Methanococcus voltae: one gene and its partner. Each later gene encodes a partner of the first gene's protein in a complex. Links are inferred from orthologs where the notes say so. Each region holds a gene or a part of one and is shown on either strand. Other genes may lie near its edges. The genes, in order: cgi121 and J3E06_RS03155.

Region 1 (12,009 bases):
TAAAAAATCTATTGATTATAACATATTTGAAAGCGGTTGCGATGTTTTAAATGTAAACGTTCCACACGAAGGGGATGAAAAAACACCTTGGGAGATTACCACACTTGCTCGAAAGATGTACACGACCCACATTGACCAGAGAAAAGACCCTCGAGGTAGGGACTACTATTGGCTTGATGGAAGCCCCGTTTTTGATGAAGAAGAAGGTACTGATGTACATACTGTACGATTAAAAAATAAAGTTTCAATTACGCCCCTTACATTAGATACTACATTAAAAGACTTGGAAAGGTTTAAAAAAGAATATAACGATAAATTAATTTAATTCATTATTTCTTTATTTCTTATTATTATATATTTTTATTTTATATTTTTATTATATATTTTTATTTTTCAATTTATTTTGATATTCTCTTTTTTTCCTTTGAATTATTTTATAATAAGGCTCGTGCGGAACTTTTAAGAATTTTTTTCGGATATTCTTTATCGAATTTGAAACACCCATAATTCTTATATTTATTGGATTTTTTTTATAATGGCTTAATAGTATTAAAGAAGCTTTTACGTTATCTACTTGTGTCCTTTCGACCCTTAAAATACCCATACCATTGCTATAATCAATTAACCAAGGATTAGCCGTAGCACATTCTTTAAGTCCGCAGTAATCAATTATAGAAGTTCTAATTATGCCGATAATATCATCATTTGAAAGTTCTTCTTTATGGAGTATTTCAAACGCCAAATATCGCTTTTTTTCCCGTAATGTTGGTGGTAATGTTTTTAACATATTTTAACCTTTATTTTTAAATTTAATTTAATTTAATTTAATTTAAGTTAATTGAATATACTAAATTTACAATGGCAATATAATACTAATTATTTTATCCCCTAAAAATGGAGTAATAACATATGATATCGCAATTGGTACAAGTAGCGGTAATTCTGGAGTTGCCCATACATATTGAGTATCTTTATATTTCGACAAATCATAGTTTCCAATATCATTTACGGAAGGTATTAATTTAACATCTTTTCCTTTTCCTAAAACTACCTTATTTCCTTTTTTAGCTTCTGCAACAGTTATATATTCTCCAATTAACATTAAAACGTATTCTTTCAATTTCTTAGGCTTTACTCCGTTTGAAAGGTTTTTAAAGAACAAATAAATTGGTAATACAATCATTAAAATAACTCCGTTAAATAAAACTAACAAAGGGAACCAAGGGATATATTCCATTGAATATAGGGGTTGAAGTGAGGAATATATCGGAAATGCGTAAGCAGGGATTAATGCACCCATACCCATTAGTATTTTACCATCTGCGCCACCGATACCCAATACAAACATTAAATAACCGATTATAAAACATATTATGAATCCAGCTACTGAAGAAATCACTGGTGTAAAGCTACCTGCAGTAAATGATAAATATAGTGATAAAAGCAATCCTATGACTGCCATTCCTATCCAAATATAATTTTCTATCTCCCGAGATTTGATATCCTGTATAGAAGCTAGTATCAATCCCAAAAGTCCTATTGTATATGCCATCAAGTTATCACGTTTTAAATTTTTATTTTATTATTATTCTTATTATTATTCTTAGTATTATTTTATTTTAAATTATATGGTTTTTTAGGTTTTTATACCCCTTAGTTTCATATAAGTTCATATTAACACTACCATTTATTACATATGTACTACAAATTTTTAAATATAGCAACTTTTTAAGATTATTAGCGAAAGTAATATATATTAAGATAATTATTTTACATTCGAATGTATTTATTATTGCACATTATTACCAAAATTTTAAAAATATTTAAAAATTTTAAAGAATATCAACTAATGATATATAATGGCGACAAAATTAAATTATTAAATATGTTCAATACGCTAATTTCTAACATATTTTGTATATTTGATATAGTATATTAATTACCTTAAACATATATTCAAATATATAAATAAAGATAATTAATTTATATGGGAATTATTAAGAAACGAACTAAATATATTAAATATATGGGCAAATAATAATACTAAATCAACAATAATCAAAATATGATACACGCCAAAAATATACTAAAAATATACTAATAGTACATTTATAATCCATAACAATTTACTAAGTATATCAATCTCGCCATATAACCAACATCATAACGGGTGATAATTTGGAATATACTCCTAAAGATTTAATATCTCACTACATATATTTGATACATTTAGAATTGAATATATTAAATAACAATTTATTAAAAGACTGCGAAATCACCTCCTCACAGTTTAGAGTGTTATCTTGCTTATGGGTGAAAGATGGATTGACACAGTCTGAAATACATGAATACTTGGGCATAAAACCATCTTCAATCTCCGGATTAATCGATTGTCTTGAGAAAAAAGGTTTTCTTAAAAGAGTAGTGGATAAAGAAGATGCAAGGATAAACAGAATATATTTAACCGAAAAAAGTGCAGAATTTAAAGAATGTTGCTGGGAAAAAGCGATTAACTTAAACAATGAAATATTAGATGGTTTTAACGAAGAAGAGAAAGAAGAAGTTAAAAAGACACTTGAAAAATTATACGATAATGTCCACAAAAGATTGTTAAACCAAAATAATAAAGAATAAATTTTATTTTATTATTTTTTTATTATTATTTTATTAGTCTTTAAAAAAATTAAAATATATTTATTTTAAAATATTCATTAATAAATTATAATTAAATAATTTATATCAATGATTTTTCAATACCGTTATTTGTAAGCATTACTGTTGCACAAGTTACTGGATTTTCAAAGTATTCGTGCTCCATTATGTTTTTAGAAATCTCTTCCGCAGTTTTCACGTCAACAGCTATTGTTTGATGACTTGTTATTTTGCATCCTTCGTAAACACTTAAGTAGTATGCTTCACCAACTTCTAAATCAACTTTTTTAACTCTGATGTCGTCTTTTGATACGTATGACATGTAAGCTTCGTTTTTGCTAAAAGCTACAGATATCCTTGGAGTATTGTAATCGTCTTTTTCATAATCCATTGCAATCATAGTTAATGAGAGTGCATCTCTTAAGGGTAAACCCAACCTTATTTTATCTGCAATAATATCTGTTTGTGAGCCGTTTGTAGCCACAATTACGTCATTTTCGGAATTATTTTCATCTTTTACAATTTTAACACAATTATAAGTAATATATGTATTTTTAAACATTTCTTCTAAGTCTTTTGGTACTATTGCGATAGTATTTTCATCCATTTCTTTAGATATCCTATTAGGGAAACTTCTACTTGATACCCTGTAAGTCACAAAAGGATTTCCTTCCTCTGTTTTGCCCAATATTAAAAATCTTCCAAGATACATTGTAAATCACCGATTAAATAATTAATTTCTTTATAAATTATAAATATACTTAGTAATTTGGATTACTAAATGCAATTAGTGTAAATATTAGCTTATTAATTTATTATTATTATTATTATTTTGATATTTTGATATTTTGATATTTTGTTATTATTTTGTTATTACCTTTATTGCACCAATGGTACAGTAATCTACACAGACATGGCACTCGATACATTTTTCAGTATCAATCGTAGCATTACCTAATGCAGTTATTGCTTCTTGCTCGCAAAATGGAACACAAGCCCCACAACCAACGCAATTGTTATCAATTTCTATGGAAAATGAATTTTTGCCGTTGTTATCGTTATTAACATTATCATTTATTATTGACATAATTTCCCCGACCCATATGGAAGTCTTATTCATTATATTATTTTGGCATAATATTTTGTTATATTATTATCTTATTATTTTAATAAATATCTTAAGTATTAATTTAAGTATTAATTTAAGTATTACATCAAATATAATATGTGTTATTTTATTAAATATTATTTATAATTATTATTTATAGGATATAAAATATTGAGTATATCAAAGAATAGTATAAACATATTATTTATTCAAATACAAATGGGATATTATGAACAAAATAATAAAAGAGAACACCTTTGAAATTAACGATAAAAAATATATTATACTTGGAATTAAAAATGCAGTTGTTAATAATGAAATATTTCAATTAAATAAAAAATTCGAATTTCAAATGATAAATGCGGACTATATTGCTACTATAGAACATATAAAACACGCCATATTACAAGCGATGACTAAAAAAAACATTTCCAATAATTTTTGGGTTGAAATTCTTGTAAGAGCTTCAGCTACTCGTCAAATAGCTACGGCAATTAAACTATTGGGTGCAAAATCTGGCGATGTATGTTTAATATGTAATGATGAAGAAACAGCAAACATAATTATTGATAAAATCGGCGGAATTGTTCAAAAAAACAGCGTAGAATTTTTAGATGTTCCAAATGATGTTAATAATGAGAAATTTAAAAAGATTGTTGAATTATATGGGTTAAAAAATGTTAATTCATCTAAAGAATTAGTTAAAAGAGTACTTGAAGAAATAGCAATTATTGAATGTAAGGTTTAAAAAGATTTGAAATATTTAATTAGTTAAAATATTATCATTTATAAAATCTTTAATTTATTTTTCAGTTATTTTAAAAATAGGGTGCATATTTATATATAACCGTACATTTTAGATAATATATAAATTAACATAAATTTTATGTATTTTAGATAATTTTTATTTAATCTTGGAAAATAAGAAAGTAATTGAGGTATATCATGATTATTTTCAAAAAAATCGATGAATTAAACGATGAAGAAATTCAAATAATAATGAATCGTAATAAAACAAACATGGACAATATCATACCTATAGTGAGCGATATTCTTAAAAACGTTAGAGAAAATAAAGATTCTGCCTTAAAAGAGTACACTAAAAAGTTTGATGGCGTAGATATTGAAGATTTTAAAGTTAGCAAGCAAGAAATTGATATTGCTTACGACAATGTGGATTCAAAAGTTGTATATAGCTTAGAACAGGCTTATGAAAATATATACGATTTCCACAAAGCTCAGCGTGAAAATTTAAAAGAATGGGCTTTGGAAAAAGACGGAATTAGCACTGGGCAAATCATAAGACCTATTGAAAAGGCTGGTTGCTATGTTCCCGGGGGAAAAGCATTCTATCCATCATCTGTATTAATGACCACAGTACCGGCAAAAGTTGCAGGGGTAAAAGAGGTTGTAGTAGCTTCTCCACCAAATGGAACGGAAGGGAATTACGCAACTTTAGTAGCTTCAGATATTTGTAAAGTAGATAGCATCTTTAAATTAGGTGGTGCTCAGGCAATCGCAGGTTTAGCTTACGGTACTGAAAGTATCCCTAAAGTTGATATTATTGTAGGTCCTGGCAATATATTTGTAACCACGGCTAAAAAATTAGTTTACGGAGAAGTAGCTATTGATTTCCCCGCTGGACCTTCAGAAGTCTTAATAATTTGCGATGAAGAAACAAATGCGAATTATGTGGCTCTTGACTTTTTAGCACAGGCTGAACACGACCCTAACGCTTCGTGTGTGATTACTACAACCACCGAAGATAAAGCTGTTGAAATTAAAAACAGGATAATTGAAACTGCACAGCACGCAAAGAGAAAAGAGATAATAATAAAGGCTTTAGAAAATTCTGCAATAGTTTATGGTAGTTTAGAGGAATGTATAGCTTTATCAAACGAATATGCTCCTGAACACCTTGAAATAATGACTAAAAACCCGAGAGAAGTCCTAAAATACATTAATAATGCTGGAAGTATCTTTTTGGGTCATTATGCTCCTGTACCTGTGGGAGATTACGCAAGTGGTACAAATCACGTTTTGCCAACTTCGGGCTGTGCTAAAATGTACTCAGGTCTTAGCGTAGAAACCTTTATTAAAAAACCTACAGTTCAAGAATTGACCCAGGAAGGTTTAAGAAGTATTTCAAATGTTATTACCACAATTGCGGAAGCAGAGGGTTTATATAATCATTCGGAAGCTGTTAAAGGTAGGTTAAAATAATAAAATAATAAAATAATAATAAAATAATAAAATAATAAAATAATAATAAAATAATAATAAAATAATGATATATATCAATTTTATCACTATTTTTTTAAAATATATTAATTAAAAATTTACACGAACCACGAAAATTAAAAATTAAATTAAAATAAATTAAAAGTGAAAATATGTTGGGATTTGAACAAATCATACTCGGAATAGTCCAAGGGTTTACGGAATTTTTACCAGTTTCAAGTTCTGGACATTTGGCAATTATATCAAAACTGTTGTCAATTGAACCACAAATAAGTTATTTTGCAGCATTGCACTTTGCAACATTTTTAGCAGTTTTTATGTTTGTTAAAGACGATATAGTAAAAATTACCAAAGGATTAGTCCAAAAAGATAAATCTTCCAGAGATTTAAGTTTTAAATTAATAATATCCACCATACCGGCGGTTATCGTAGGGCTATTACTTAAAAGTTATTTCACCTCACTTTATGGGTCTTTAAAAGTTATAGGTGTTTTATTAGCCATTACGGGTATTATGATGATATTATCGGATAAAATGACCTCTGGGACTAAATCCATGTATGATATAAGTCATAAAGATGCTTTACTGGTTGGACTTACTCAGGCATTTGCAATATTGCCTGGTATATCACGTAGTGGCTCCACACTGTTTACTTCAGTCTATAGAGGTATGAAAAAAGAAGATGCTTTTAAATATTCATTTATAATGAGTTTACCTATTACTGCAGGTGCAGGTATTCTTGAATTAAAAGATGTAGCTTTGACTTTCGATTCAGTACTTGGTTTAGTATTTGCCACTATTTCAGGATTAATCGCATTGTCAATTGTTAAAAAATTAATAATAGATAATAGATTAAAGATATTTGGATATTATTGTATTTTAATGTCATTTTTTGTAATTGTATTCTTATAACTAATTTATTTAATATTTTATTACTATTTTATTACTATTTTATTTATCTTCCTCTTTTTCATAAATTACTTCAATATATGTACTATTTTTTAAATTATAGGTAATATTTGAATCGTTAACAATATTTAAATCATTTTCTGATTTTTTATTAACTTTATCTTTTTGTTTGTCTTCTGGTTTATCTTCTGGTTTTTCTTGCTTTTGCTCTTTTTTAGGTACTTCATCATATAATTTACCCATTTTTCGCATATCATCTTTCAAGTTTTCTGTTTCTTCGTCATAGTTATACAATTTATCAGAAGTTATTCCTTTTTTATTAAATCCGTTCGATTTATATCTCTTCCAAATTAAAAGTATTACTATTAAAAATAATATTAAAATAAACAATAAATAAATTTCTTTTTCATAAATTATTAAACTTCCTAAAGACGATGATTCAGCATTTGAAACCCCCGCAGATACTTCAGTAGCCTTTAAAAGTATATTATGCAAAATAAACATATTACAACTTATGAAATTTAGCAAATAGGACGTATTTGCAGAGATTATATTTTCTAATATTCCCATAACTCCCATAATAACACCCTCAGTGTTAAAATATCGATATAACATAATTAAATCATTTGTATTAAAAGATTTTATACCTTAAATTCTATAATTACGGATTAATTCATCAATTTAAAAATATAAATCCACATAATTTTATGAATTTTATAATTTTTATATATTACTTAAAATAAATTCTAAAAAAGTTAAATAGGTATTTAATTAATTATTAAATTGTATATTATTACTATTATTACTATTATTATTAGTATTATCTTTAATATTTGTATTCTTGGTACTATTGATATACAGTTTATTTTAAACTAAGGTCTAACATTACTCTTTGATAGCCCAATTCTTTTAATTTTGTATCTATTTCTTTAAAAATATTAGTTTTCAAGAATTTTTGTGCATCATTAGCACTTACTTCTATTATTGCGACGTCTTTTAAGGTTCTAACCCTAAAATAACCAGTAATATCTAAAAGGTTCATAATAAAGTCTTCTGCAAGTTTAGACATTTGCATTTTTTCCTTAGTTATTGGACTGTCTAAGACTCTTGTAGCTATGCAAGTCTCTTTTTTAGGTATATCAAGACCCAAATAGTAAGAAAACTCGTTTACATCGTCTTTTGTTATTTTATATTTTGCTAATGGCGAAATAATTCCAGATTCACGATAAGCGACCAAACCTGGCCTATCTTCTGAAAGGTCTTCATAAATGGTACCATCTACGATAATATCAAATTCTAACTGGTCTTTTACCTCATTTAGAATTTTTGCCATCATCTTTTTACATTCATAGCACCTATTTTCAACGCAAACATTTTCATCCAATTGATTTACATCAATAATCACATGTTTCAAATTCATCAATTTTGCCTTTTTTTCGGCATATTTCAAAGAACTTTTTGAAAAAAATCCATTGTCAATAGTTACAGCGACACAATCTTCTCCATTTTGAGCCAGTTTTGCTACTAAAGTACTGTCAACACCACCAGAGTATGAAACAATTACCTTTTTGCCCCTAAAAAAATTTTTTATATCTTTAAATTTTTCTTTATCCATTTTTTCGCCTAAATTATTAAAAATATTTAAATTAACACATAATTATTATTTAGTTAACATATTATGTACTATTAATTTAAATATTGTATATTATATATCCCAATTAATCAATTTACAAATTTGAATGCTTAAATCGAAACAATTACCGGACTAATTCATAATTAACAGATTCTTCGTAAAGTTCTTGTGAAAGACCGTTGCTTAATTCAGAACCTATACCTTTACCAATATAGTAAAAAGCTTCATTTGAATCAAATCCAAATAAATTACCGGGTCTCGTGTCTTCTTTCGAATAAGTCTTAATATTAATATCATCTACGGATAAATTAGTACGTTTTGCCAATACATTTATAGCTTGGTCAAAATCACCATTTTCATCAACCAAACCAAGTTGTAATGCATCTCTACCATCGTAAACTTTACCCTGTGCTAATTCATTAGCTTCCTCATAGGTCATATTTCTATCTCTTGCAATTTGTGAAACGAAATCTACGTAAGAATTATTAACGATTTTTTGCAACATTTCTTGCTCTTCTTCTGTCATTGGACGATACGGTGAACCGATGTCTTTGTACTCCCCACCTTTTATAACTGTAGAATTAACACCTATTTTATCCATTAAACCGTAGTAGTGTAATATATCCATTCTTACACCAATACTACCGACTAGTGCTTCTTTTTCAGCTACAATATATCCTGTTGAAGCTGCAGCACCATAAGCTGCAGATGCACCCATAGCTTCAATGTAAGCTACTACAGGCTTTTTTTGAGATACTTCTTCTATTTTTTCAGCTAATTTAGTGCTTGCAATACTACTGCCACCTGGAGAATTTATTTTAATAATTACTCATTTAATATCGGGATTCTTTTCAGCTTCGTCTAACCAATCGATGTAGTCATAAACATCTGGCGGGTATTCGGAAAATAAATCATCTTCAGGCGTGCTTAAGTACAAAGTACCACTAAAATCAATTAATGCAATATTTCCCGATTCTTCATCGTCTATGAGTAAATTTATAAATAATAATGAACTGGATAACAATACTGCAATTATAACAACTACAATAAACAAATATATCAAACTTTTATTATTTTTAGTATTATTTTTCTTTTTATTTGGTTTATTATTTTTATTATTACTATTAGTATTACTATTACTATTAGTATTACTATTAGTATTCGGTTCAGCGTTCAAGTCTTTTTGATTATTTTCGGAATCATTCGCTGATTCGTCTTCGAACGTCATAATTTACCTCTTAAATGTTGTATGTGTAAAGTTGATTTTATTTTAATTATGCTATATTATTCTATATATTAAAGCAATATATTTTAAAAATATTTATTCGTAATATACATTATTTAAATTAAAATATAAATAAGTATGATAATAATGTAAAAAATACGAAAATAAGGCAGTAGAGTATAAAATAACTTAAAAATACGATAAATTAAAAATAACAAAGAATATTTAGTAAAATATACTCATTTCAATTATAATTACAGTTAATTACATTTCTCGGTAAACTCTCGGTTTTGGCTCGTATATTTCAGAATTATCAATTAATTCTTCCAAAATACCGTCTAATTCTTCCTCAGAGATTTCCACCAAGTCTAATATATCATAATATCCTATTTCGTTATTATTTCGTATTACGTCTAAAACGTTATCTTTTGCATCTAATTCCCCAAATAATTCCTCTAAAGCTTCATTTTCCATATCCCCAAATCCATCACCTGAATTGCCAGAGCCGGAGAATTCACTTTCCTGATATTCATCCCTATTGTAAGACTGATTTCCTTCGTCATTTACGTATTTTCGGGTTTCTTCGATTTCCTTTTCACGCAACATTGTCCATTTTTCAGCGTTTTTTGATTTATTACTGATAACTTCGATTGAAACATATCTTTCATCGTTATATATTCCGATTCTTCCGATTACGTCGATTAAATCGCCTTCTTCGAATTTATTTTCGGAGATGTTTTCAAAATCTTTTACGATTACATCATTGACTTGGAATGTTTTTACACCCTCTTGTGTAATATTTGACACTTTTCCGAGTATCCTAACCCTATGAATATATTTACCATCTAAATTTAAGGCTTTGTTGGATATTTCATTATTTAAAAACTCTTCTGGCTTTATTTTATAAGCTACATATCTAATCATAAATTCACCCATGACGCATAAAATTCTAAATAAAATATTTTTATATTTTTATATTTTTATATTTTTAGCATATTCCAACTATAGTTTATTACTAAAATTATTATCTATTAGTTTATACTATTATTTATTTTTATAAATTATGATTTATATTTGGATAATACTCATTTTAAATTATTTTTTAAATTTTAAATTATTTTTTAATTTTCATTATTTATTTTTATAAATTATAATTCGTCTTCATTGATGATATATCCGTTTTTAGTTTTCGGTGCAATATCCTTTATTATGTGGTAAAGTACCGGGTTGATGTCTTTTTCATCTTCTACGCCAGTAAGTTTTGCATATTTTTCAAAATTTTCTTCATCGTTTTCATCAATAAGTATAGATACTTTTATACCGCCGTGTACATCCTTATCAAAATTTAACATTTTAGAAAATGCTGCTTGTTTATTTATATAAAATTTCGTTAAATTGTCTGAAACTCCTCTTTCTAATACCATTCTCCCAGTATCCAATATTTCTTGAGTTCGCAATAATTTTTTAAAGACGTTTATATTTTTTGCAGTCCCCAGTACGTATTTTCCATCTTTTAAAGTCAATTCTGCATCTGGAAATATGTTAGTTATTGCTTTAGCGACTTTTTCATAGCTTTCAGTTGGTTTTAAAAATGCTCTTAAGTTTATAATCATAGTTTTACCCCGTATAGTGTATGTATTATACACGCCATATGTGTTTATAGTTATGCAATTGAAATTAAATAATATAGTTGATAAATATGAAATGATAATTAAGTATATAAATAAGTAAGGAATGATTAATAAATAAATTACAGAAATAATTACTAAATTATAATGAATAGTATAATAAATATTGATGAGATATCGAATATAGTATTAAATGTATTAAATAAATGTATTAAATATATCGTATACATTATAGTATAAATTATTATAAATTATTATAAAATTTAAAAATACAATAATATAATTGTTGAACTTAAAAATTTAAAGGTGAGATTAATGGACCCAAGACAACAACAACCACAACCTACAAGAGTTAGAACCCCAAGAAAAGAAGAAGGCGAACTTTTAGGGATTATTGAGCAAATGTTAGGTGCAAGTAGAGTAAGAGTAAGATGTATGGATGGTAAATTAAGAATGGGAAGAATTCCTGGTAAATTAAAAAGAAAAATATGGGTAAGAGAAAACGATGTCGTAATTGTAACTCCGTGGGAAGTTCAAAGCGATGAAAAATGCGATATAATTTGGAGATACACAAAAGGACAAGTTGACTGGTTAAATAAAAGAGGATACTTAGA
Region 2 (12,006 bases), 210 kb from region 1 along the record:
GTAGTATGATGATGTGAAAAAATGGATGGAATTAATAATTCAAATGAGCAAAATAATGAGCTTAATAATCCGGAATTTGAAGTAATAGAAGTAAAAATACCTGCAGGTTTACCTCAATCTGTAATCGGTAGAATGTTATCTAATTACGACGTTCAACACGAAATCAAGAAAGATGAAATAACACAACAAGAATACCCCGTGTTATTTGGTTTTAAAAAGAATGTGGAAGAAGCAATGGAACACGTTGTTTTATACACCGAAATGAGATTGGCTTTAAGAGATATTGCGAGATTATCAAAGCTTCACAAAATACCTGTTAAATTGTATTCAAAAGATGAAACTGTTAACCATATTTTAACCGTGGCAATACAGGACTGTTTAAAAGCAGATATCGAAATAGTTAACGAAGAATTAGAGCAAGAATTTGAAGTTATACAAGTTTTAGACAATGATATACAAGTATATATTTAAATTAACCTTTTAATTACTCTTTTTACCTTTTTAATTTTTATGATAGAACAATTTCAATATCTTTTTATAATATTGTATTTTATAATAATATAGTAAATTAAACAATAATATAATTAAAAATAACTTTACTAAATTGAATAATATTATCATATATTTTGGTGAATTTTGGTGAAAATATGTTTATGGGAGCAATTACAAAAGACGGGTTAGATATCGCTGAGAAATCGAGAGAAATCGTTAAATCAAAAATAAAAGAAGTTTTAAACGAAAAATATGACGAATATACCAAGGAACAAATGGGTATAATTGAGAGGGTTGTGCATGCTACAGCAGACCCAGAATACGCAAAACTAATAGCTTTTACAGATGATGCAATAAAAAACGGCGTAGAAGCTATAAAAAATGGAAAACCGATAATTGTAGATATTTCAATGGTTCAGGCAGGAATTCGATATGATAATATTTACAACTATATTAAAAATGAAGAAGCAATCAAATTGGCAAAGAAAGAACAAATTACCAGAGCAGAAGCTGCAATGAGGCTATTAAAGGATAAAATCGATGGCGGAATTGTTGTAATCGGTAATGCACCAACTGCATTGATAGAAGTTGTTAGATTAACAAAAGAAGAAAATATAAAACCTGCATTAATTGTGGGGGCACCTGTAGGCTTTGTAAAAGCTGCAGAATCAAAAGAATTATTGCGAAACTCGGAAAATAGTTCTATATCAGCAATCGGGTCAAAAGGTGGCACACCGGTAGCTGTTTCAATTGCAAATGGAATAATTGCATTAAGTAGAAATGAAAAAGCATAATTGATTTTTAATTTTTATTTATTTTTAATTTTTATTATTAATTATTCATATTTTTTAAAAAAGAAAAAAAGAGTATTTTTTTATTTAATTTTTAATTTTTAATTTTTATATTTAATCCACTATTTTTTAATCTTTTAATTATCTAAATATTGGTTGTACGGAGCATTTAATTGGTAAAGGCAATGGTCTAACCGGGCAACCTTCTGTTTCGGATTTTATAGTACTTATTAATTCTTCCAACTTCATTACTTCTTTCACTGGCTTTTTGGTTGATGATTTAGCTCTAACAGTAACATTTAAATTACCTTTTTCCATTTCTTCATCACCGATAACTACAACGTACATAGACCAGTCTTTACCTGCATTTCTAATTTTTTTACCGATACTTTCTTCTCTATCGTCGTAATCTGCCCTTATTCCATTAGCCCTCAATTTTTCAGCAACTGAAAGTGCATATTCTTGATGTTTATCTGAAACAGGTATTACTCTAACTTGAATAGGCGCTAACCAAGTAGGCAACATTGGAGGCACTTCTTCAAGAGTATTCAAGTAAGCTCCTTCTAATAAACCACATAAAACTCTCTCAACGCTACCAGTAGGTGAACAGTGTAGGATTATCGGGTTTATTTTCTTATCGCCGTCGTTTACAGTGATATCAAATCTTTTTGCACTTTCCACATCGATTTGAACAGTTGGGTTTTCAATAGGTCTTCCGAAGCTATCTACAACAGCCATATCAACTTTACCTATCCAGTAGTGTTTTCTTGCAGGTAAAATTTCTAAAACCACGTCTTTTTCATATTTAGCCCTATATTCTGTGATTATATTGTATAACCAATCTTTATGTTCATCGTAGAAATCTTGAGTAAATCTGAATATAATTGAATAAGGTGTCTTTAAATCATCACCAGTTTGTAATCCCATCCAGAATTGCTCTTCAAACGCCTGTTTTGCCTGTTCCATATCCATACAAACAGTGTGCATATCTGGCATAGTGAAAGCTCTTAATCTTTTTAAGCCTACTAATTCCCCTCTTTGTTCATATCTGAAACTATAGGTTGACAATTCGTATAATTTCAAAGGTAGGTGCTTAGGTAATAAGTACATATCTTTTTTCATCATAAATTGACCAAAACAAGCAGCAAATCTTAACATTAAGTCTTTATTGCTTTGTCTAAATCTGTATTGTCTTTCTCCGAATTTATCAGCGTGTTCTTTGATTGCTTTGTTTCCTAAATCGTACATTACAGGGGTCTCAACTGGCATAGCCCCATATTTAACAACTAAGTCGTAAACATAGTCCGATAATAAATCTCTGATTAATTTACCTTTTGGATACCATCTAAAATGACCAGCATCTGAACTTGGTTCATAATCACAAATTTCTTTCTCTTTAATGTATTTGACGTGTGGAGGTTCGCTTTCGCTTTTCTTTTTACTTTTTTTGTCTTCTTTATGTTCTTTAATTCCCAATTCGTGTTTTAAGAGTGCTTTTAGACCATCATCTTCAACAGTTTTAACGCTTTCTTCGTTCATTTCAATTAAATTAAAGTCTTTATCTACTAAATAGAAAGTAGTTTTTGATTTTTCCTTGTCTTCAGCTTCTTCGTTTCTTTCTGCACTGATTTGTCTTGAAAGTTCACTTAATGGGTGTCCTTTACAGCTAATTTTAAATGCTTTGTACCATCCAAATGGAGACCTTAAAACATTGTAATTTGGTGCTAAAAGTTCCTCAACATCTTTTAAAATCTTTTTAGCAACATCTGGAGAACCTAAATTGCTTGAAAGGTGGGCATAAGGGTATAAAACAACATTTTCAACTTTTAAATTTTCAGCAGTCTTTTTTATTTCGTCGACTACGTTTTTAACAACTGCTTTAGGGTCAGATTCGTCATCTCTTTCAACAGCCATAAAAACAGTTAAACATTCATCCATTTTTCCGCTTAATTTTTCAGTTTCTTCAGCCATTTTGGTTTTTTGTTTAGCTTCATATTCTAAATAATCAGAGTGTATCATTAAAGTTTTCATTTTTTCCCTCATTATCAGGTAAAATTAAATTTATAAGATTTTATTATTTTATTATTTTATTATATTTTTATATTTATTTTGAGTTATGAAATTATAATTTAACATTTGACATAATTCACATATTTATTTACTTACATATTATAAATATTTAATTTAAATAGTTAATCAACATATCAATAACGTAATACTATAATATTATAACATTGTATGACAAAATAATTAATAAAATAATAAAATAATAAAATAATACAATAATAAGATAATAATATAATAAGATAATAAAAATAACAATAAAATAATAAATAGTAATGGTAATTTTATAATTGATACTAAATTTGGGATATTATGGAAGAAAATAAAAATAATCGGTTAATTTGTTTGGGTTTAGAAGGAACTGCTGAAAAAACAGGTATTGGAATAATTACGGACGACGGAGAAGTTTTATTTAACAAAACTATAATATATAAACCTCCTTTACAAGGTATAAATCCCAGGGAAGCTGCCGACCACCACGCAGAAACATTTATAAAGCTTTTAAAAGAGGCATTTAATGTTATTGACCCAAAAGACATTGATTTAGTGTCTTTTTCACAAGGTCCGGGTTTAGGTCCAAGTTTAAGAGTTAGTGCCACAGCAGCGAGAGCTTTGGCTCTTTCATTAAATAAGCCAATAATCGGAGTTAACCACTGTGTGGGGCACGTTGAGATTGGAAAATTAACAACACCCGCAAAAGACCCCTTAACATTATATGTAAGTGGTGGAAATACTCAAATTTTAGCTTACGTAGGTGATAAATACCGTGTAATCGGTGAAACTCACGATATTGCCATAGGAAATTGTTTAGACCAATTCGCAAGAAGTTGCGGTTTGCCTCACCCTGGTGGTGTATACATTGAACAAATGGCGAAAAAATCCGAAGCAAAAGATGAAAATTACTTGAAATTACCTTATACTATAAAAGGTATGGATTTATCCCTTTCTGGACTTTTAACTGCGGCAATTAAGAAATCAAAAGAACTCAATAAAACTGATAAATCTAATGAAACTTACACTTTAGAAGACGTATGTTATTCTTTGCAAGAAACAGCTTTTGCAATGTTAACAGAAATAACAGAGCGTGCTTTGGCACATGCCAATAAATCTGAAGTAATGCTTGTTGGAGGTGTGGCTGCAAATGACCGTTTAAAAGAAATGCTTCAAAAAATGTGTGAAGAGCAAAACGTTGAGTTTTATGTTCCCGAAAAACAGTTTTGTGGCGATAATGGTGCAATGATAGGCTGGTTAGGTATTTTACAATATAAAAATGGAAAAATTACGAAGATGGGCGATACTAAAATTATGCCAAATTATCGTGCTGATATGGTAAATGTAAATTGGATTAAACACGATGATTTATCTAAAAATCGAAGAATAATACCTAAAAATTTAATCGGTAAGGGTGCAGAAGCAGATATCGAAATTTTGGATTATTTAGGTAATAAATCTATTAAAAAAACAAGGATAGCAAAAACTTACCGAGTAAATAAATTGGATAACCTTATACGACAAAGAAGAACTGTAAAAGAAGCAAGATTCTTAAACACCGTTAAAAACTTAGAAATTAACACCCCTGTAATTTATGATGTAAATAAAGATGAAAACAGTATTATTATGGAATTTATAGAAGGTATGTCTTTAAAAGATTATATTTTAAAACATTATGCTAAAAATTGCTCTAATAATAACAATAATAATACTAAAAACAATTTAAAAGATTTATTAAATAAAGTTGGAGAATCTATTGCCAAAATGCACAACGAAAATATAATTCATAACGATTTAACAACCTCTAATTTTATGGTTGATACATATAACAAGTTATACCTGTTAGATTTTGGATTGGCAAAATATACCGATGTTTTTGAGGATAAAGCGATTGATTTAATCGTGTTGAAGAAAGCATTAGTAAGTACCCATTATAAAGAATTTGATGAAATTTGGAATTATATCCTTGAAGGCTACAAAATTTCAAAAGAATATGGCAAAACTTTAAAAATGATTGATAAAGTTGAAAAGAAGGGTAGATATTTATAATTTTTTAGCATAATCTAAATTATTAATACTAACTTGATAATAAAATAATAAAATAATAAAAAATTAATAAAAAATTAATAATGAACAAAGTTATGGCAATACTCATTGATTAGTAAAAATTCAAATGGTGAAACTAATGGATATTATACCTGCTGTTGATATGAAAGAAGGCAAATGCGTGCAGTTAATACAGGGAGACCCTACAAAGAGACATGTGGAATATGATAACCCTGACGAAATAGCTAAAATGTGGGTAGAAAATGGTGCAGAGATGTTGCACCTCGTAGATTTAGATGGTGCAATTGACGGAGAACGTGTTAACTTGCCAATGGTTAAAAAAATAATCCAAGAATCAAAAGTACCAGTTCAAATGGGTGGTGGCATACGAACAATTGAAGATGTGGAAGAATTAGTTAATTTAGGTATCAATAGAGTTATTATTGGTACTGTAGCAGTTCAAAATCCTGATTTTGTGGAGAAACTTGCAAAAAAAGTAGGTAGTGAGAAAATAATGGTTGCTTTAGATGCAAAGGATGGTAAAGTAGTTATAAAGGGCTGGAAAGAAAAAACAGAATATACTCCAGTTCAAATGGGTAAAATACTTGAGGAAAAAGGTGCAGGTAGTATATTGTTTACCAATGTCGATTCCGAAGGTCTTTTAAATGGTATAAACATTACTCCTACAAAAGAACTTGTGGATAACCTGAATATTCCAATTATCGCATCAGGTGGGGTTACTACAATTGATGATTTGATTGAATTCAAAAAAATAGGTGTATCTGGTGTCGTAGTCGGTTCAGCACTCTATAAAAATAATTTTAAGTTAAATGATGCTATAATTACAGTAAATAACTTTAAACTTTAATTTAAAATAACTATATAAGATAATTAATAGAATAATTACTAAAATATTATATTATCTATTATTATATTATCTATTATATTATTCATTACACTGAATCTAATTAATTTTTTACTTTTTTATTAATATTATAAGTCAATTCTAACAGTAATCGTACCAAAAGTTCTTTTACTATCTTCAAACAATGCAAAGTCTGTAATAACTCTTTGTATAGCTGATTTTTCATTAACCATAGTTACGTGGTCAGTAATAACAATTTCTTCAAATTTTTCTTTTTCAATTGCTTTCATCATTTCTTTAATAACTTTAATACTCATAATATCTAATAATTTAGTGTCTATAGATATATGGGATAATTCTCCCGTATTACTTTTAACTAATTTTGCAAAAGCGTCCCAATCTCTTGATTTAACTTCCACATAATCCTCTTTTTCAGAAATTATGTATCCTCTGGCACTCATAAGTATAATTATATTGTCTTTAAGTCTTTCAAGCTTTTTGCCATCGGTATCGTAGAAATAAAGATTTGTAATATGTTTACAATCTTTTATTTTTGTAGTTTTTTTACTATATATTTCATTAGTCTTTAAAATGTCCGTTTTACTTACAATACCCAATATGTTATTTTCATCATCTAATACGATTAATCTACCAACTTTATGTTTTATCATTAACTTTTGAGCAGCCAATGCAGATTCATCGCATTTTATGATTATTAAATCTTTTGCTTTAGTCATTATGTCTTTTATTTTATTTTTTCCAAGTATTCCTTTGTTTTCCAAGTCATTAAATGTGACAATTCCGACAAGTTCTTTGTTAGAATTAACAACGGGATAACCTAAATGTTTATGTTTCCGTATTACGCTGTTTAAAAAGTCTACAGAATCGTTTTCATTAACTGTAACGACTCTTGAGGACATTATTTGACTTACACTAAGCTTAGTTAGTATTTTCAAGTCATATAGTTTTATTAAATCACTTTCACTTTCTTGTATAAACTTGTTAATGTAGTTGAACAAATATTCTATTGAATCGTGTTCTAAACCTATGTTATATACCCGTTCTATTGTAGATAACTTATTAAAATACATCTAAAATCACCAAAATTTATTAATATTCTAAATACCCGTTAATACTATTACGTCTATCTCTAATATCGCCATATTTATTAGAGCTATTGAAAATAAATTTATATATTATACTATATTTATTTATCTAATTGAATTTAGATAGAATGATAACTATATTCTATATGGTAGAGAAATTTTAAGGTTTAATAAAATCAACATATCAAACTTTTAAATTATAAATTATAAATTATAATGTCAAAAAAATAGATAATGATTGCTAAGTAATACTCATTAAGTAATACTCAATAAATAATAAGTAATAACTTAGAAAAAATTATTTTTAAATTATTTATATTTTAGATTATTTATATTTTAAATTTTTTCTTCTTTTTTTAATACTTCTTTTGCAACGTCTTTAAATCTCTTGTAGTTAAAGCTGTCCCAATCTTCGATTTTTTCTTTCCAAGATACTGATGTAAGTATGATTGAACCCAATACCATAGCTGGAATAACGGCAGCACCTAATGCTACGAAAATACTTTCGTATCCCCCATATCCAGTTGTGATTAAACTGTACATTTGGAACCCTAAGAACGCTAATAAAGCTAAAGGTGTTATCAATCCTGCAAATACTTTCCATAAAGCTCCTAATTTAATAGGTGACAATCTGTCCATATATTCAACAAGTTTTTCACCTTTGAATAACCAAATTGCTGCAATAGCTTCTAATACTCCCACTAATGGCAAGGTTACATTTGAAATGAAGTTATCTACTAAATCTAACCAGTATAATCCTGCCTGAGTTACGAATATTAAACTTCCTAAGATACCTAAAACAGTAACCATAAATGAAGTCTTTTTCCTGTTAATTTGGAATTTATCAATAATTGCAGAGGTAACTGATTCCATCAATGATAATGCTGACGAAATACCTGCAATCACGAAGCAAAGGAAGAATAATATACCAAATTCTCTTCCAAATGGCATCAATGAGATTGCCGTAGGGAATGTGACGAATGCTAATGTAATTGACGCTTGTACAACTTCAGTAATTGGCACACCTTGTTCGAAAGCCATATAACCTAAAGTTCCAAACACCGCAAAACCCACGATTAATGAATAGAATGAGTTTGATAGAGCCACAATAAGTGAACTTTTTGTTAAATCTGTTTTTTCTGGTAAATAACTTGAGTAAGCTATCATAATACCAAACCCTAAACTCAAAGATAAGAAGATTTGACAGAATGCGTCAACCCATATTTTTAAGTTAGTTATTTTTGAGAAATCTGGGGTTATGTATAATAATATACCATCTATACCGCCAGGTAATGTAAATCCTCTTATAACTAACATAAGAGTCATAATGAATAATAAAGGCATAAATATCTTGTTTGCTCTTTCCAAACCTTTTTTAACACCTGAATTAATGATAACATATGTTACAACCCACGCAAGAACAACTGCAACTAATGATAATATCGGGAACGTACCTAAATCAGCAGGTCCACTTGATATTTGTAATATATTGTTAAAGAAGAATCCTCCAATATCTGCAGGAATTCCAATAAATAACAGCTGGTAAAGGTATGCAACACCCCATCCGAGAATTGCCATATAATATGTTGTAATTACAAATGCTGTAAATACTGAAAGCCATCCTAACCATTCAAATTTGCCACTTATTCTTTTCCAAGCAAGAGGTGCGGAACCTTTTGTGGAATGACCAATAACAAATTCTAACGCTAAAACTGTAACACCAACAACAAATAAACCGATTATATATGGCAAAAGGAAAGCTCCCCCACCATTTTCATAAGCCATATATGGGAATCTCCATATATTCCCTAAACCTACCGCAGAACCTATTGCTGCGATTATGAAACCCAAATTAGAGCCCCATTGTTCTCTTGAACTCACAATATCTCCTCACAATAATATAGTATTTAAGTTAGTAATAATTATACACAAATATTACAAAGTAGTTAATTAAACATTAAGCAACATTATATGTCAGTATATTTTTTAATTTAATTGTATGTAGTATATGCCATATGATATGAGCTATATCATATTTTTAATTACAAATGTAATTTTTTTCATTATTGATATATTTATATTTCGGTATGTTATTTGTAATCTATGATATATGCCACATATTATATTTCCAATATTTCCCAGATTTGACCAACTGAGACATAACTAAATTGTATATGCGTATATATAAGATATAAGTATTTGAATTAGAGATTTTTTGTAAAATATTATACCATAATATGCCCTAAAATGAGTCATAACAATATATAATACTTTATTATGAGTCATAATGCTCTAAAACGTAAAATAATCTAAAAAAATATAAATAATACAAGAATTAATTAATATAAAGAAATTTAAATAATATAAAAGTAGTAAATTGGTAAATTAATATGAAAAAGTTATTAAAATTTTTAATATTTCTAATTCATCTAATTAACAAATATACTATTGATATTATATTTTAATTTAAATTAATTTGGAAATATATCTAATTATATCTCCATCAGAAATGATACCAATTAATTTTCCATCATCGTCAACTACTGGAAGCTGGTTTATGATTTCTGAGGCAGTTCCATTTATATCCATTTTTTGTAATGCTTGTTTTATGGTTTCTGAAGGCTTAACAGATATTACATCTTTGGTCATTACTTCTTCAAGGGTAGTTTCTAATGTATATACATCTTTTATTAAGTTATATCCTACATCGGTTGTTGTAATAATGCCCATCAAAACGTTATCGATATTTACGATAGGTAAACAGCTTACTCTGTTTTTAAGCATATTTTCAAAAGCATCGACTACAGACTCATTAGTTTTTGCAGATATTACATTTTTAATCATTATTTCTTCAATAGTGCTATTCAATTGCTCCATATTATCCCTATTTTCCGTATTATGGCAAATTTATAATATTTACCACATATAACTTGACTTTATTCAGATTTATTTAATTTCAATTTCATTTAAAAGTATTTAAACATATTCAAATGTATTTTTGGTAGTTTAATTAATTAATAATTAAATACGACTTCATATTAAAATAACATTCATCATTATATCAAAATTCAAATTTATATATGAGACTATTGTTATTAAATAGAAAACTATATATACTATAATTTTGTTTTTCGTGATAAAAATACTTGAATATCAAAGAAAACGGTTTAAATTAGGTATTTTTTAATTATACATTTGCAAATCTATTTTGACCATATATGAAAAAGTATTTAATTAAAAACTTCAAATATATGATAAAATATATGATAAAATAATAATTTAATAGTATATTTTAAAATAATAATAATAATACTAAAAATAATATTTCAATAATTGACTAATTAACTAATATTTAATATATAATATTTATATTAGTATCTATATTTAGTATCTAATAATTAATAACTATTTAAATGATTAAATAAGCTGTATCTTTGATGCGATAAGAAGGATAAGTATGATAAATGAGCAAGTAAAATTATCACACAATAACAAAGTGGCAGACGGAATAAAATTGTTTGGATTTGTAAATATAGTAGACATAGAATTTGATGATTGTAAGGATTTTAGCAATTATAATTCTATTAACTATAAACATAATGATAATGTTAAAAACAATGATTACACTTGTTTTATTTGGAATAAGGAGATATTGGACGATAATGAATTAAATATTTGGAAAGAAACTATCTCAAACGAAATTAAGAAAGGAAAAAAAATTGTAAACATGGCAAGATTGCAAAGGATTGAGACTAATTCGGAATTAGTTGCACTTGCAAAAGAGTGTGATGTATCTATAAGAGATACTTCTGACCCGGAAATTTATAAAAAAGTTGAAGAATATGCTTACGAAGGTTTGAATGGTATAAAACCTAAAGTTTTAACAATAGTGGGTACTGGAAGGCAATCTGGAAAATTTACAGCTTGCATGACATTAAAAAAAGAATTAAAAAACAAAGGGATTAATTTGGGAGTTTTGGGTACAGAACCGCAATCAATAATTTGTGGTGCTGATGAGATGGTTATACCTCAACCTATACCGATATGCAATGTAGCACCTACGATATTAGGCGTTATGAAAAAAATAGAAATTGAAAATAATCTCACTGAAAACGATTTAATGATAGTTTCAGGTCAAACGGGGATTTTTGCAAATCCTTTGGAAGTAGGGACTGGTAGGGGCGGAAGTGTAATAAGTATTGCGCTCCTTGTAGGCTCAAATCCTGATTATATTTTATTGGCTTCGGATTTATTGGATTTGGATGATATTAAAAAACATATTTCTGCTACAGAACTATTAACGGATAAAAAAGTGATTGGTATTACCTTAAACTCTAAAAAATTGTTTTATTCACAATCTGATGAAGAAATATCATTAATTCTAAAAAATATATCCACCGAATTAAATTTACCGGTATCGGATGTAATTGGAAGAATTAATTTAGATGAACTGGTTAAAAAAATCATAGAATTAACAAATAATAACGATAACACCAATAATTAAAAAATAATAAAATAATAAAAAATAAATCATAATTTTGTATTTTTAATTTTAATTATAATTTTTCTAAATCATAATTCAATTTTTCAGATAATCTATCAATTATTTTGTCCCATTTAGGTAAATTAGTTTGACAGCCTACTTTTTCAA

The links.
Region 2: the proteins of cgi121 (region 1) and J3E06_RS03155 are in contact, whole or in part, in a crystal structure (PDB 3ENH), measured with the Methanocaldococcus jannaschii proteins. The link is inferred for Methanococcus voltae from one-to-one orthologs.

Annotation. Positions count from the first base shown.
Region 1 is NZ_JANUCR010000002.1:317,053-329,061, reverse strand. Bases 2,891-5,748 are described here. They hold cgi121 (KEOPS complex subunit Cgi121), read left to right. Parts: upstream 2,891-3,989; coding sequence 3,990-4,508; downstream 4,509-5,748. Other genes in these bases: hisD (histidinol dehydrogenase), read left to right, coding at 4,709-5,748; J3E06_RS04120 (4Fe-4S binding protein), read right to left, coding at 3,515-3,739; J3E06_RS04125 (IMP cyclohydrolase), read right to left, coding at 2,891-3,364. Also shown: 5'/3'-nucleotidase SurE, read left to right, coding at 1-325; J3E06_RS04140 (Rpp14/Pop5 family protein), read right to left, coding at 377-787; preflagellin peptidase FlaK, read right to left, coding at 854-1,552; J3E06_RS04130 (MarR family winged helix-turn-helix transcriptional regulator), read left to right, coding at 2,179-2,634; more of J3E06_RS04125, read right to left, coding at 2,735-2,890; more of hisD, read left to right, coding at 5,749-5,983; J3E06_RS04105 (undecaprenyl-diphosphate phosphatase), read left to right, coding at 6,154-6,912; J3E06_RS04100 (hypothetical protein), read right to left, coding at 6,952-7,488; ATP-dependent sacrificial sulfur transferase LarE, read right to left, coding at 7,772-8,524; signal peptide peptidase SppA, read right to left, coding at 8,667-9,359; J3E06_RS04085 (hypothetical protein), read right to left, coding at 9,372-9,770; J3E06_RS04080 (winged helix-turn-helix domain-containing protein), read right to left, coding at 10,032-10,691; J3E06_RS04075 (RNA-binding domain-containing protein), read right to left, coding at 10,916-11,380; eif1A (translation initiation factor eIF-1A), read left to right, coding at 11,711-12,009. UniProt on the Methanocaldococcus jannaschii protein: Component of the KEOPS complex that is probably involved in the transfer of the threonylcarbamoyl moiety of threonylcarbamoyl-AMP (TC-AMP) to the N6 group of A37, a step in the formation of a threonylcarbamoyl group on adenosine at position 37 (t(6)A37) in tRNAs that read codons beginning with adenine.
Region 2 is NZ_JANUCR010000002.1:114,136-126,141, forward strand. The notes cover bases 3,169-6,023. They hold J3E06_RS03155 (bifunctional N(6)-L-threonylcarbamoyladenine synthase/serine/threonine protein kinase), read left to right. Parts: upstream 3,169-3,659; coding sequence 3,660-5,387; downstream 5,388-6,023. Other genes in these bases: J3E06_RS03150 (threonine--tRNA ligase), read right to left, coding at 3,169-3,314; hisA (1-(5-phosphoribosyl)-5-[(5-phosphoribosylamino)methylideneamino]imidazole-4-carboxamide isomerase), read left to right, coding at 5,524-6,023. In the rest of the region: J3E06_RS03140 (hypothetical protein), read left to right, coding at 22-471; J3E06_RS03145 (cobalt-precorrin-8 methylmutase), read left to right, coding at 648-1,286; more of J3E06_RS03150, read right to left, coding at 1,425-3,168; more of hisA, read left to right, coding at 6,024-6,252; J3E06_RS03165 (CBS domain-containing protein), read right to left, coding at 6,378-7,340; J3E06_RS03170 (sodium-dependent transporter), read right to left, coding at 7,692-9,236; J3E06_RS03175 (CBS domain-containing protein), read right to left, coding at 9,822-10,232; J3E06_RS03180 (DUF1611 domain-containing protein), read left to right, coding at 10,813-11,859; J3E06_RS03185 (carbohydrate kinase family protein), read right to left, coding at 11,912-12,006. UniProt on the Methanocaldococcus jannaschii protein: Required for the formation of a threonylcarbamoyl group on adenosine at position 37 (t(6)A37) in tRNAs that read codons beginning with adenine.